DNA from 2 places in the Desulfomicrobium escambiense DSM 10707 genome. Region 2 is predicted to be linked to the other one. Evidence: predicted binding sites of a transcription regulator. Region 2 holds the regulator's gene; the other holds the start of a gene.
The links. The regulator sigma-54, encoded in region 2, starts transcription at its own class of promoters, with help from an activator protein. The targets are predictions, from matches to a motif close to CTGGCACGGNNNNTGCTT.
Positions count from the first base shown of each region.

Region 1 (5,911 bases), on a different contig from region 2:
CTTCTTGAGCTCGACCTTCATCTGTTCGCGGAGCTTCAGGTCCAAAGCTCCCAGGGGCTCGTCCAGGAGCAGGAGCCTGGGTTCGAGGACCAGGCAGCGGGCGATGGCCACGCGCTGCTTCTGGCCGCCGGAAAGCTGGTTGATGCGCTTGGCGCCGTAGCCGGGCAGGTCGACCCGCTCAAGAATCTCCTCCGTGCGCCTGCGGATCTCAGCCGTGGGCACCTTGCGGCGCCGCAGGCCGAAGGCGATGTTCTCGGCCACGTCCATCATCGGGAAGAGCGCCAGATGCTGAAAGACCAGATTGACGGGCCGCTTGTCGGGCGTGACCCCGCGCATGTCCCGGCCGCTGATCTCGATGGTCCCGTCCGTCTGTTCCTCGAAACCCGCGATCATGCGCAGGAGCGTGGTCTTGCCGCAGCCCGAGGGGCCGAGGATGGAGAAGAAGGAACCCTTGGGCACCGGGAACGAGACGTCGTCCACGGCCCGAAACGTTCCGAAATCCTTGACCAGACGGGAAACGACCAGATCGGGTTGCATGCGCCTTCCTTGTGAGAAAATTGGGGAGGGGTCCGCAGCCGGCTGGCTGCGGACCTGCGGGACGTTAGTTGGCGGCCTTGACCTTGTCCAGCACCTTGCCTTCCATGGCTTCGAGCTTGGCGGGCACGGGCGGGTACCACTTGATGTTGTCGATGACCGCCTGGGGGAAGGAGCGGTCGAAGTTGGCCTGGAAGGCCTTGTCGACGAAGGGAGCGGCGTCCTTGGAGGCCGTGGGGGTCTTCTCGGCCGAGGTGAAGTAGCCGCTGTTCTCGGGCTTGAGCATGAAGTTGATCCACTTGTAGGCGGCCTCGACGTTCTTGGCCTTGGCCGGGATGGTGAACGTGTCGATCCAGCCCAGGGCGCCCTCGACCGGGGCTACGAAGTCGAGGTCCTTGTTCTCGTCGTGCAGCTTCCAGCCGCCGTTGTCCCAGGCCTCGGCCACGGTCACTTCGCCCGAGCGCACGGATTCCAGCAACTGGTCGCCGTTGGCCCAGTAATTCTTGACCAGGGGCTTGGCCTTGATCAGCTCGGCCTCGATCTTGGCGAGCATCTCGCCGTAGGCCTTCTCGTCGGCGTAGAGGGCGAAGGGGTCATAACCCATGGCAAAGCCGAGGCCGATCAGCACGGGCCTCTTCAGCCGGTAGCTGATACGGCCCTTGTACTGCGGGTCGATGAGCGCCTTCCAGGACGTGGCGCCCTTGGCCTGGGCGGAGTTGACCACCAGGCCGGAAGTGCCCCAGCAGAAGGGCACGGCGTATGACTTGCCGCCGACCAGGGTATTCTTCTTCACGGCGTCGAGCATGGAGGGGATGAAAAGTTCGGCCTGGATCTTGGCGTAGTCGATGGGCTGGTAGATGCCGAACTCCTCCTGCACCGAGGAAATGCGGTCCTGGCTGGGCTGGGCCAGATCGAAGCCGGCGCCGCGCGTGGCCCGCAGCTTGGCGATCATTTCCTCGTTGTTGGAGTACGTCACCTCGACCTTGATGCCGGTCTCGGCCTGGAACTTGTCGACAAGTTCCTTGGGCGCGTAGCCCTTCCAGGTCAGCAGCTGCAGGGTGTCGGCCATGGCCACGGAAGAACCGGCGAGCATCAGTGCCATCAGCAGAACAAGACGTTTCATGCAAAATTCTCCTTATAAAGATGTGTGAGAAATCAGGCCGATTTCTAGCATTGGCAACCTAAACTGACAAGCGTGTGAATAATCGGAGTCAGGTCCAAGGCAGCTTCAAAACGCTTCCAATGGGAAAACCCTGCCGAATCCCCGTCACCGGCCCGGACGCGTCGAGACGGACGCAATCTCGTGTGGAAAAAGGAAAAATCAGGTCTCGGCGGGCAAAGTCGAAAATGGCCCGAAACCTGCTTTGATGGGGCAAAGCACCTTTTTTGCCAGGTTTTTGACACGGAGATCACGCATGAGCCTTATCGATCCCATACAGCTGATGACCATGCTCGGCACGGCCCCCGAGCGCCAGAGCCGGCCCGCAGCCAGCGCGGACAGGTTCCAGTCCCACATGCGCCAAGCCATGGACGGTGGCGACACGCAGGCTCTCGGAACCCGGCTCGGCGGATCGGGCATGGACAACTCGCTGATGCAGAGCGCCCTGAACGGCCTGGCCTCGCTCATGCGTCAGCCCCCCGCCACGGCCGGTGGCAAGGGCGCTGCCGACGCCCACGCCGGCATCGGCGAACTCTCGGCCGCCTTCGAGTCCGGGACGGAAGGGGTCAGCGCCATCGGCTACGACAAGAACGGCGGCACCTCCTACGGCACCTACCAGATCGCCTCCAAACCGGGCACCATGAAGGAGTTCATCGAATTTCTGAAGGACAGGGAGCCCGACTGGGCCGCCAAGCTCAAGGGCGCCGGGGCGGCCAACACGGGCTCGACCAAGGGCCGCATGCCCGACGCCTGGCGCAGCATCGCCGAACAGGACCCGGAAAAATTCGGCCGGCTGCAGCGGGAATTCATCGAATCCACACACTACGAACCGGCCAAGGACAAAATCCTGTCACGCACCGGCATGAACGTGGACGAACTGCCCGCAGCGGCGCGCGAAGCCCTGTGGAGCACGGCCGTCCAGCACGGCCCGGCGGGCGCGGCCAGGATTTTCAGCCGCGCCATCAAGTCCATCGACGGCGAACTACCCGAAAACAGGTTCGCCCAGAAGCTCATCGACAAGGTCTACGAGAACCGCAAAGCCCAGTTCGGCTCCTCCACCGCCACCGTGCAGGCCAGCGTGCGCGGCCGCATGAACACGGAGAAGGAAATGGTCCTGGCCATGCTCCAGGGCGAGGACGCCAGGGCCTAGGCTAAGGGGAGGGCGATGGACTATATGGGACTTCATGGACGATATGGACCTTATGGACCATGCACAGCCCAGTCCATGACGTCCATGAAGTCCATGCCTGCCTTCCTCCTCACCCTTCGCTCTTTCCCCTGATCATCCGCTTGTACGTCTCCAGAAGCTCCACGAAGGCGTCGTGGTCCCCGCCCTTGTCCGGGTGCATGGACATGGCCTTCTTGCGGAAGACCCGCGCAAACTCCCGCCTGGACATCTTCCTGATCTCGGCCATGGTCAGGCCGAACAGTTCCCGTACCCGCTCGGGCTGCACGGGCCTGGGCCGCGGCGGCAGGCGGCGGAAATCGTTCATGAAGTCTTCGTAGATGCGCCGGAAGCCGTCCGCGGCCGGAAAATCGAAGTCGAAATGGAGTAGCGCGTAGCGCCGCAGATAGGCTTCGGGTCCCGTCGGCAGACCCCGGCCGAAGGACGGGTCGCCCAGGATGGCGCAGAACTCGCGCATGAAGGCCTCGTCAAGGCAGTCCGGGTCCAGGGCCTCGGGCATGGTCCGCGCCGTGAGATCCGCGAAATGCCGCTGCAGGTTCAGGATGGCGTGCACGTAGTTCCTCGCCTCCCGCAGGGGCAGCTCGCGCTCCATGCGCAGGAAGAGCTGCTCCACCTCGTCGCGTCCCTTGCCCACCAGCCCGCGGAACATCTTTGGGTTGACCTCGTCGATGCGGCTCAGGTTGACCTCCCCCGAGCGCAGGTAGGCCATGCGCCGGCGGTCGAAGGGGTGCAGGGCGCGGATCTCGTCCTCCTGGACGCGGGTCGGCACCGTGCGCCGCCAGACCTTGCCCCGGTCCGCGGACGGGCTGTAGCCCTGGGGCGCGAAGGGGGCGAAGGCCTCGTCCAGGCTGTCCGGGTCCAGGTCCAGATGGGCCAGGGCCTCCAGCAGCTCCTCGGCGTAGGACATGCCGAAGCGCCCGAAACGGGCCACCCGCCCCGGATCGGCTCCCAGGTCCGCCAGGACCTCGAAGCCCAGGCCCTCCTCCCTGGGCACGGTCCGGCGCAGCTCGAAGCGCGGCCGCCCCATCTCGCGCAGCATGGCGACGTACATGCTACCCCACCACCTTCCAGTTCAAGGTCTGCCCGGCCAGGTACGGCACGACCGGGCCGAAACGCTCCGGTACGGTCCACGCCCGGCGCTCCAGCACGACCTCGCGCTCGGGCGGCGCAAACGCGTAGGCCGCGCATGCACGGTCCGAAACAAAGGCCTGCAACCGATCCAGAGCGCCCAGTTCCTCGAAGAGCGCGGTCAGGGCCGGCAGGGCCACGGGCGCAGAGAAGATGCCGGCGGCGCAGCCCGGGGCTTCCTTGGCGCTTACGGGATGCGGCGCCGTGTCGCTGCCGAAGAAGGCCTTGGGGTGATTCAACGCCGCCTCGCGCAGGGCCGCGCGGTCCTCGGGGCGCTTGGCCACTGGCTTGCAGAAGAGGTGCGGCCGCATGAGCCCGCCGATGACGTCGTCGAGGGTCATGAGCAGATGATGCAGGGTCACGGTGGCGAAAACGTTGTCGCAGCGGTCCAGCAGCGCGACGCCATCGACCGTGGTCACGTGCTCCAGCACGATGCGCAGCTTCGGAAAGGCTCGCGCCCAGCGTTCAACCACGGGCAGGAACTCGGCCTCGCGGTCCATGACGAAGCCGCAGCCCTCGCCGTGAATCAGCAGCGGGAGCCCCAGGTCCTCCATGATCTCAAGGGTCGGCGCGGCGCGGTCCATATCGGCCAGCCCCGCCTCGGAGTTGGTGGTCATGCCGGCCGGGTAGAGCTTGACGCCGATGACGTGCGGCCTGGCCTCCTCCAACTCGGCGCGGGAGTATTCCCGGAAAAAGAGGGTCATGAGCGGCGTGAAGGGCCGCCCCGCCGCTTGAAGGATGGCCTGCCGGTATTCCCGCACCTGCGCCATGGTCGTCACGGGCGGCGTCAGGTTGGGCATGACCACGGCGGCCGCGAAGGAACGGGCCGTGTGCGGCGCGACGAGGGAGAGCATGTCGCCCTGGCGCAGATGGACGTGCATGTCGAGGGGGGAATGCAGAGTCAGCATGAATCCTCCATGTTTCCTGCTATGTCAGGAAAGGAGATAGGCAAGGGCGGCGTAGCGGGCGAACTTGCCGACCAGAACGGGCGGGAAGAAGCGGATCATGGGCAGGCTGAAGAGGCCGGCCACGGCGCACAGCGGGTCGCCGATGACCGGGGCCCAGGCCAGCAGCAGGCTCCAGGGCCCGAAGCGGGCGAAGATGCGCCGCGCGCGCTCGCGGTTGACCTCGGACAGGCCCAGGAAGCGCCGCAGGAAGGCCTCGCTCCCCCACCGCCCTACGGCCCAGGTGGTGGCGGCGCCCAGTGTGTTGCCCAGGGTGGCGGCGACGACGCAGGCCACGGGGTCCGACCCGGCCAGGATCATGGCCGCGAACCCCGGTTCCGAGGGCACCGGAAAGACCGAGGCCGCCAGGAAGGCCAGGATGAAGAGCCCGTAGAGGCCGTAGTCGAGAAGCAGCTGTTCCATGTCAGGCCGTGAAGAGGAAGGCGTTGGGGGTTGAGGCCACCTGCGGCCGCGGCCCCAGCACGCGCACGGCGTTGTCCGCCATGTCCTCGCGGGTCTCGCCGCGCACCAGCGCGGGCCACAGGCTGTGGCCGAAGACGAAGTTGGCGGCCAGGTACGGCGCGAACTTCTTGTACATCTTGATGGCCCGCGTCGGCTCGTAGTGCCGCCAGATGGCATCGATGACGGCCAGGGCCGTGCGCAGGAAGACGTCCTCGTCGGGCGTAAACGTACCCGCCAGTTCGGCGAAAATCCAGGGCCTGGCGATGGCCATGCGCCCGATGGACACCCCGGCGCAACCCGTATCGTCCAGCATCCGCGCGCAGTCCGCGGCGCAGAAGACGTTGCCGTTGCCAAAGACCGGGATGGACACGGCCCGCGCCACGGCCCGGATGTGCTCCCAGCGGGGCGGCCGGGAACGGCGGTCCGGGGCCACGCGCGGGTGGAAGGTCAGCAGGTCGGCGCCGGCGTCCGCGAAGCGCCGGGCCAGGTCCACGGCCA
Region 1 covers NZ_AUAR01000001.1:205,795-211,705, reverse strand. The annotation lists gene G394_RS0100960 (ABC transporter ATP-binding protein) at 1-537, opposite strand, end outside; gene G394_RS0100955 (extracellular solute-binding protein) at 602-1,657, opposite strand; gene G394_RS17430 (VgrG-related protein) at 1,950-2,843, shown strand; gene G394_RS21710 (hypothetical protein) at 2,953-3,930, opposite strand; gene pyrC (dihydroorotase) at 3,932-4,915, opposite strand; gene G394_RS0100935 (YqaA family protein) at 4,940-5,374, opposite strand; gene G394_RS0100930 (tRNA dihydrouridine synthase) at 5,376-5,911, opposite strand, start outside.
Region 1: G394_RS17430 (VgrG-related protein) is a predicted target of sigma-54. The motif match lies at 1,882-1,899, and genes of this name have one in related genera.

Region 2 (5,911 bases):
CGACGGCGGCCTGTACTACGACGAATCCGGCTGCGTCATGAAGCGCTTCAACGTCCAGGACGGCCTCGGCATCAAGCTCGGCCCCAAGGCCGGCATCGAGTTCGCAGTCATCACGGGCCTGGAGTCCCCGGCCGTGAAGCGGCGCGTGACGGAACTGGGCATCGGCCACTATTATTACGGGCACCACCGGAAGGTGCCGGCCATGCGAGAAATTTCCGAGAAGACCGGCATCCCCTTCGAGCACATGGCCTACGTCGGCGACGACTGGGTCGACGCCGCGCCCATGTCCATGGTCGGCTTCCCCATCGCCGTGCCCAACGCCCGTCCCGAGATTCTCAAGCTCGCGGCCTGGACCACCCGGGCCATGGGCGGCCACGGGGCCGTGCGCGAGGCCCTGGACTTCGTCCTGCGCGCCCAGGGCAAGCTCGACGTCATGTGGCGGGAGTGGCTGACGGCATGAAACGAGCCTTGGCGGCCCTGCTGACCCTTCTCGTCCTGGCCGGCATCGCCGTCCTGGGTTGGCGCATGCTGTGGCCCGAGCGTCTGGACCCCGACATCGCCCGCAACGTGGACGTGGACCTGAGCCTCAAGGGCGTGAACCTGAGCCAGGGCAAGGACGGCAAAAAGCTCTGGAACCTGAGCGCTGCCGGGGCGGACTACGCCGAGGCCGGAGACGAGCTGATCCTGACGGACCCCGTCATCACCTACTGGGGCGAGGACGGCGAGGACCACGTCGAAGTCACGGCGCCCAAGGGGCAGGTCTGGCAGAAGGAGGACCGCGCCAGGATGTGGGACGGCGTCAACGCCACCCGGGGGGAATACCGCATGCGCGCCGACACCCTCGACTACACGGGCGGCAACCGCACCCTGGTTCTGTCCGGCCACATCGACATTTCAAGCGATTCCATGCAGGGCAGTTCCGACACCCTGACCTATTTCCTGGACACGGGCGACATCCTGGCCCGCGGCTACGTCCAGGTCACCCTGAACTGACGAGCGGGAACATCTATGCGTTCACTCATTCTGATTCTCCTCCTGGCATGGGCCGCCCCCCTGTGGGCGGCGGAGCAGACCGTGCCGGTCAAGATCACGTCCGACACCATGACCTACACCCAGAAAGGCGATCAGGTGCTCTTTTCCGGGTCGGTGCACGTCATCCGCCAGGACGTCGAGATGTGGTCCGACACCCTGACCGTGTTCCTCGACAAAAAGCAAGGCGGAGGCAACTCCACCCAGACCGCCATGGACCAGCAAAGCTCCATCAAGAAAATCGTCTCCCAGGGCAATGTCCGCCTGAAGGCCGACAGGGGACGCTCCGGCACCTGCGCCAAGGCCACATACGAAACGGCCACGGAAATCCTGACCCTCGAAGGCGACCCCGTGCTCATGGAAGGTGCCAACAAAATCCAGGGCGAAGTCATCAAGCTCTACATGCGGGAGAACCGCAGCGAAGTCCTGGGCGGCAAGCAGCGGGTCGAGGCCATCTTCAACACCCCGGCCGACACCAAGGAGCTCAAGCCGTGACGACCCTGTCAGGCCGCCAGCTGGCCAAACGCTACGGGGTCCGGGACGTTGTCCGCGACATCGACCTCGACGTGCGCCAGGGCGAGGTCGTCGGCGTGCTGGGCCCCAACGGCGCCGGCAAGACCACGACCTTCTACATGCTTGCCGGCATCGTCACGCCCACCCGCGGCGAGGTCACCCTCGACGGCGTGGACATCACCCGCTGGCCCCTGCACAAGCGCGCCCGCCTGGGCATGAGCTACCTGCCCCAGGAAAGCTCCATCTTCCGCAAGCTGACCGTGCGCCAGAACCTGCAGCTCATCCTGGAATACTCCGGCCGCACGGCCGAGGAGCAGAAGCGCACGGCCGACAGGCTCCTAGATGAACTGGGCATCACCCGCCTGCAGGACCAGCAGGCGGCCTACCTGTCCGGCGGCGAGCGGCGCAGGCTCGAAATCGCCCGCGCCCTGATCCGCGACCCGAAGTTCATCCTGCTGGACGAACCCTTCGCCGGCATCGACCCCCTGGCCGTGGACGACATCCAGACCATCATCGAGGGCCTCAAGGCCAAGGGCATCGGCGTGCTCATCTCCGACCACAACGTGCGCGAGACCCTGCAGATCTGCGACCGCGCCTATCTGGTGTATGACGGCCGCATCATCCTGAGCGGCAGCCCCGACGAAATCGTCGCCGACCCCGGGGCGCGCAAGGTCTATCTCGGCGAGGGTTTCAGCCTTTAGCGGCGTGCCGATTTCCCAAGGATTGCCACGACCTGCCTTCTGTGGCAAAGTCTTTGCTGGATGAATCCGCCGACGACAACACTGCATCTTACGCGTAGACGACAGAGACACTATGGGCCTTGAACTTCGACAGAACCTCAAGCTGACGCAGCAGCTGGTCATGACTCCGCAGCTGCAGCAGGCCATCAAGCTGCTTCAGCTCTCCCGATTCGAGCTCCTCGAAGCCGTTCAGCAGGAACTGCTGGAAAATCCGATGCTTGAGGAAGCGCCGCGGGAACTCTCCGAGGAGGTCGAAGCCCAGGCCCCGCCCGCCGAGCAGCGGGCCGACGTGTCCTTCGACGACGCCGAGCTCATGCGCAACGCCGACTGGGAGAACTACCTCGGCGACTTTTCGAGTACGACCAAGCAGGTGCAGTTCAAGGAGACCGAGGCCCTCGAAGAGATGATGTCTTACGAGGCCAGGCTCTCGGGCAAGCCTTCCCTGGAAGGCCACCTTCTGTGGCAGCTCTGCCTCTCCAACATAACCGAAGAGGAGGAGGCCATCGGCGAGGCCATCATCGGCAACCTGGACTCCCTGGGCTACCTGACGACCAGCGCCGAGGAGATCGCCTCCGAGACCCTCTCGCCCCTGGCCCTGGTCCAGTCCGTCCTGTACCGACTGCAGCGCTTCGACCCGGTAGGCGTGGCCGCCCGTTCCCCCAAGGAGTGCCTGCTCATCCAGTTGGAGGTCTTGGGCCAGGACGACCCCATCCTCATCTCCCTGGTCGACGAGCACCTGGAAGACATCGAGAAGCGCCGCTACAAGCCGCTCCTGCGCAAGTTCAAGATCCAGATGGAGGACCTGAAGGCCTACCTGGACATCATCCAGACCCTGGACCCCATGCCCGGCGCGAGCTACGGCAGCGACAACACCGTTTTCGTCAGCCCCGACGTCTTCGTCTACGAGTACGAAGGCGATTTCGTCATCGTCATGAACGACGACGGCCTGCCCAAGCTGCAGCTGAGCCCCTACTACATGGAAGACACGAACTTGGCGGTGAAGGGCCCGGACCGGGAGTACCTGCACGACAAGATGCGTTCGGCCATGTGGCTCATGAAGAGCTTGCACCAAAGGCAGAGAACCCTGTATAAGGTGGTCGAGAGCATCGTGCGGTTTCAGCGGGCCTTCTTCGAGCACGGCGTGACCAAGCTAAAGCCCCTGATCCTCAAGGACGTGGCCGACGACATCGAGATGCACGAGTCCACGGTCAGCCGCATCACCACGAGCAAGTACGTGGCCACACCGCACGGCATCTTTGAGCTGAAATTTTTCTTCAATTCCGCGCTGGAGATGGACGACGGCACCCAGGTGGGCTCCGAATCCGTCAAGGCCATCATCAAGAAGATGGTCAGCGAGGAAGACCCTAAGCACCCCTACAGCGACGAGAAGATCGCAGCGGTGCTCAAGGAGAAGCTGGATGTGAACATCGCCCGCCGCACGGTGGCCAAATACCGCGCCGTTCTGGGCATCGAGTCCTCATCCAAGCGCAAGCAGGTGTTTTGATATCCCACCCTTCGCCGCCCTTCGGGGAAGACGCGGGGTTGACCCTCAACTGACGAGGAGGATTCCATGAGGATTGTCTTCAACTTCAAGAACTTCGACCCTTCCGACCACCTGCGCAAGTACGCCAAGGACCGTTTCGGCAAGCTCGGCAAATTCATGGCCGGCACCCCTGACGCCGAACTGCAGGTCAATCTCGAAGTCGAGAAATTCCGCCATATCGCCGACGTCGTCCTGACCGGCAAGAACGTGCACATCTCCGCCCGCGAGGACAGCGAGGACATGTACTCCACCGTGGACATGGTGTGGGACAAGCTCGAGGCCCAGATGCGCAAGATCCGCGACAAGGACAAGAGCAAGCGCAAGGCCGGTGGCGAGACCGTGCGCATGGACGTCATCAGCTTCGACGAGGACACCACGGGCAAGCGCAGACAGAGCATCCAGCAGACCGACCACTTCGAGCCCAAACCCATGGTCGTCGAAGAGGCCGCCATGCAGCTCGGCAAGACGGAGAACGACTTCCTCGTCTTCCTGAACGCCGAGAACGAACGCGTCAATGTCATCTACCGCCGCAAGACCGGCGACTTCGGCCTCATCGACCCTGGGGTATAAGGGCATGAAGCTTGCCGAATATCTGGACAAGGACCTGATCATTCCCGACCTTTCGGCCAGGACCAAGAAGGAGGTCCTGGCCGAACTCGTTTCGTCGCTTCCGGCCAAATTTCCCGGCGTGGACGCCAATCGCGTGGCCCAGGTGCTCATGGACCGAGAACTGCTCGGCACCACGGGCATCGGCGACGGCATCGCCATCCCCCACGGGAAGCTGGACAGCCTCGGCCAGGTCATGGTCATCGTGGGCCGCAGCCGCGAGGGCGTCGATTTCGCCAGCCTGGACCACAAGCCGGCCACCATCTTCTTCACGGTCCTGGCCCCCTCCAACGTGGTGGGCCTGCACCTGAAGATCCTGGCCACAATCTCGCGCCTGCTCAAGGACACCGGCTTCCGTCAGGCTTTTTCCGACGCCGCCGACGGCGAAAGCCTGTGGCGGCTGCTGCAGTCCGTCTGAAAACCGCGCAGGGCACGCCCACATGGAAAAACGCAGCGAACTCAAAAACGTCGTCATCGTCTCGGGCATGTCGGGCTCCGGCAAGAGCACGGCCCTGCGCGTCTTCGAGGACATGGGCTTCTTCTGCGTGGACGGTCTGCCTGCCCGCATGGCCCCGGCCCTGATCGAGCTGTTCTTCTCGTCCCCGTCCAAGGACTACCCGGGCCTGGCCATGGGCATGGACCTGCGCCAGCCCGACTTCGCCGGGCAGTGGCGTGAAGTGCTGCAGGACATGGAGAAGCTGTCGGTGCGCCCGACCATCCTCTTCACGGACTCCTCGGACCAGGTTCTGCTGCGCCGCTACGCCACCACGCGCCGGCCCCACCCCCTGGCCACGGGCAATCTGGGCCTGGAAGCCGCCCTGGACCGGGAACGGGAGATTCTGGAGCCCATCCGCAACCAAGCCGACCTGGTCGTCGACACGTCCCACTACTCGGTCCACGACCTGCGCCGCGTCATCCAGGACAAGTGGGCGAGCATCGCCAGCCAGAGCCAGGGCATGCGCGTGCACCTCATCTCCTTCGGCTTCAAGTACGGGGCCCCGGCCGAGGCCGACACGGTCATGGACCTGCGTTTCCTGCCAAACCCCTATTTCGTCGAGGACCTGCGCCCCCTGTCCGGACAGGATGAAGCCATCGCCCGCTACGTCCTGGACGGCGAACCCGGCCGGGAGTACCTGAAGAGGCTCCTGGAATTTCTCGACTTCACCGTGCCCCTCTACGCCAGGGAAGGGCGCTACCGCCTGACCATGGCCTTCGGCTGCACCGGCGGCAGGCACCGCTCCGTGGCCGTGACCGAAGCCGTGCTTGCCCACCTGAGGGCGTGCGGGTACACCGTCTCGGTGGAGCATCGACATTTCAGTCTCGGATAACGCTTTCTGGAGGAAGAATGGTTGGAGTGATTCTGGTGACCCATGGCCAGTTCGGCCAGCATCTGCTGGAGGCTGCCCAGACCATCCTGGGGCCGCAGGAACAATGCGCCCACCTGGCGGTGGAAGGCGCGGTGGACATGGCCACCCTGCTG
Region 2 covers NZ_AUAR01000027.1:14,435-20,345, reverse strand. The annotation lists gene G394_RS0115415 (KdsC family phosphatase) at 1-460, shown strand, start outside; gene lptC (LPS export ABC transporter periplasmic protein LptC) at 457-993, shown strand; gene G394_RS0115405 (LptA/OstA family protein) at 1,009-1,524, shown strand; gene lptB (LPS export ABC transporter ATP-binding protein) at 1,521-2,243, shown strand; gene rpoN (RNA polymerase factor sigma-54) at 2,356-3,786, shown strand; gene hpf (ribosome hibernation-promoting factor, HPF/YfiA family) at 3,853-4,395, shown strand; gene G394_RS0115385 (PTS sugar transporter subunit IIA) at 4,400-4,849, shown strand; gene rapZ (RNase adapter RapZ) at 4,872-5,759, shown strand; gene G394_RS0115375 (PTS sugar transporter subunit IIA) at 5,777-5,911, shown strand, end outside.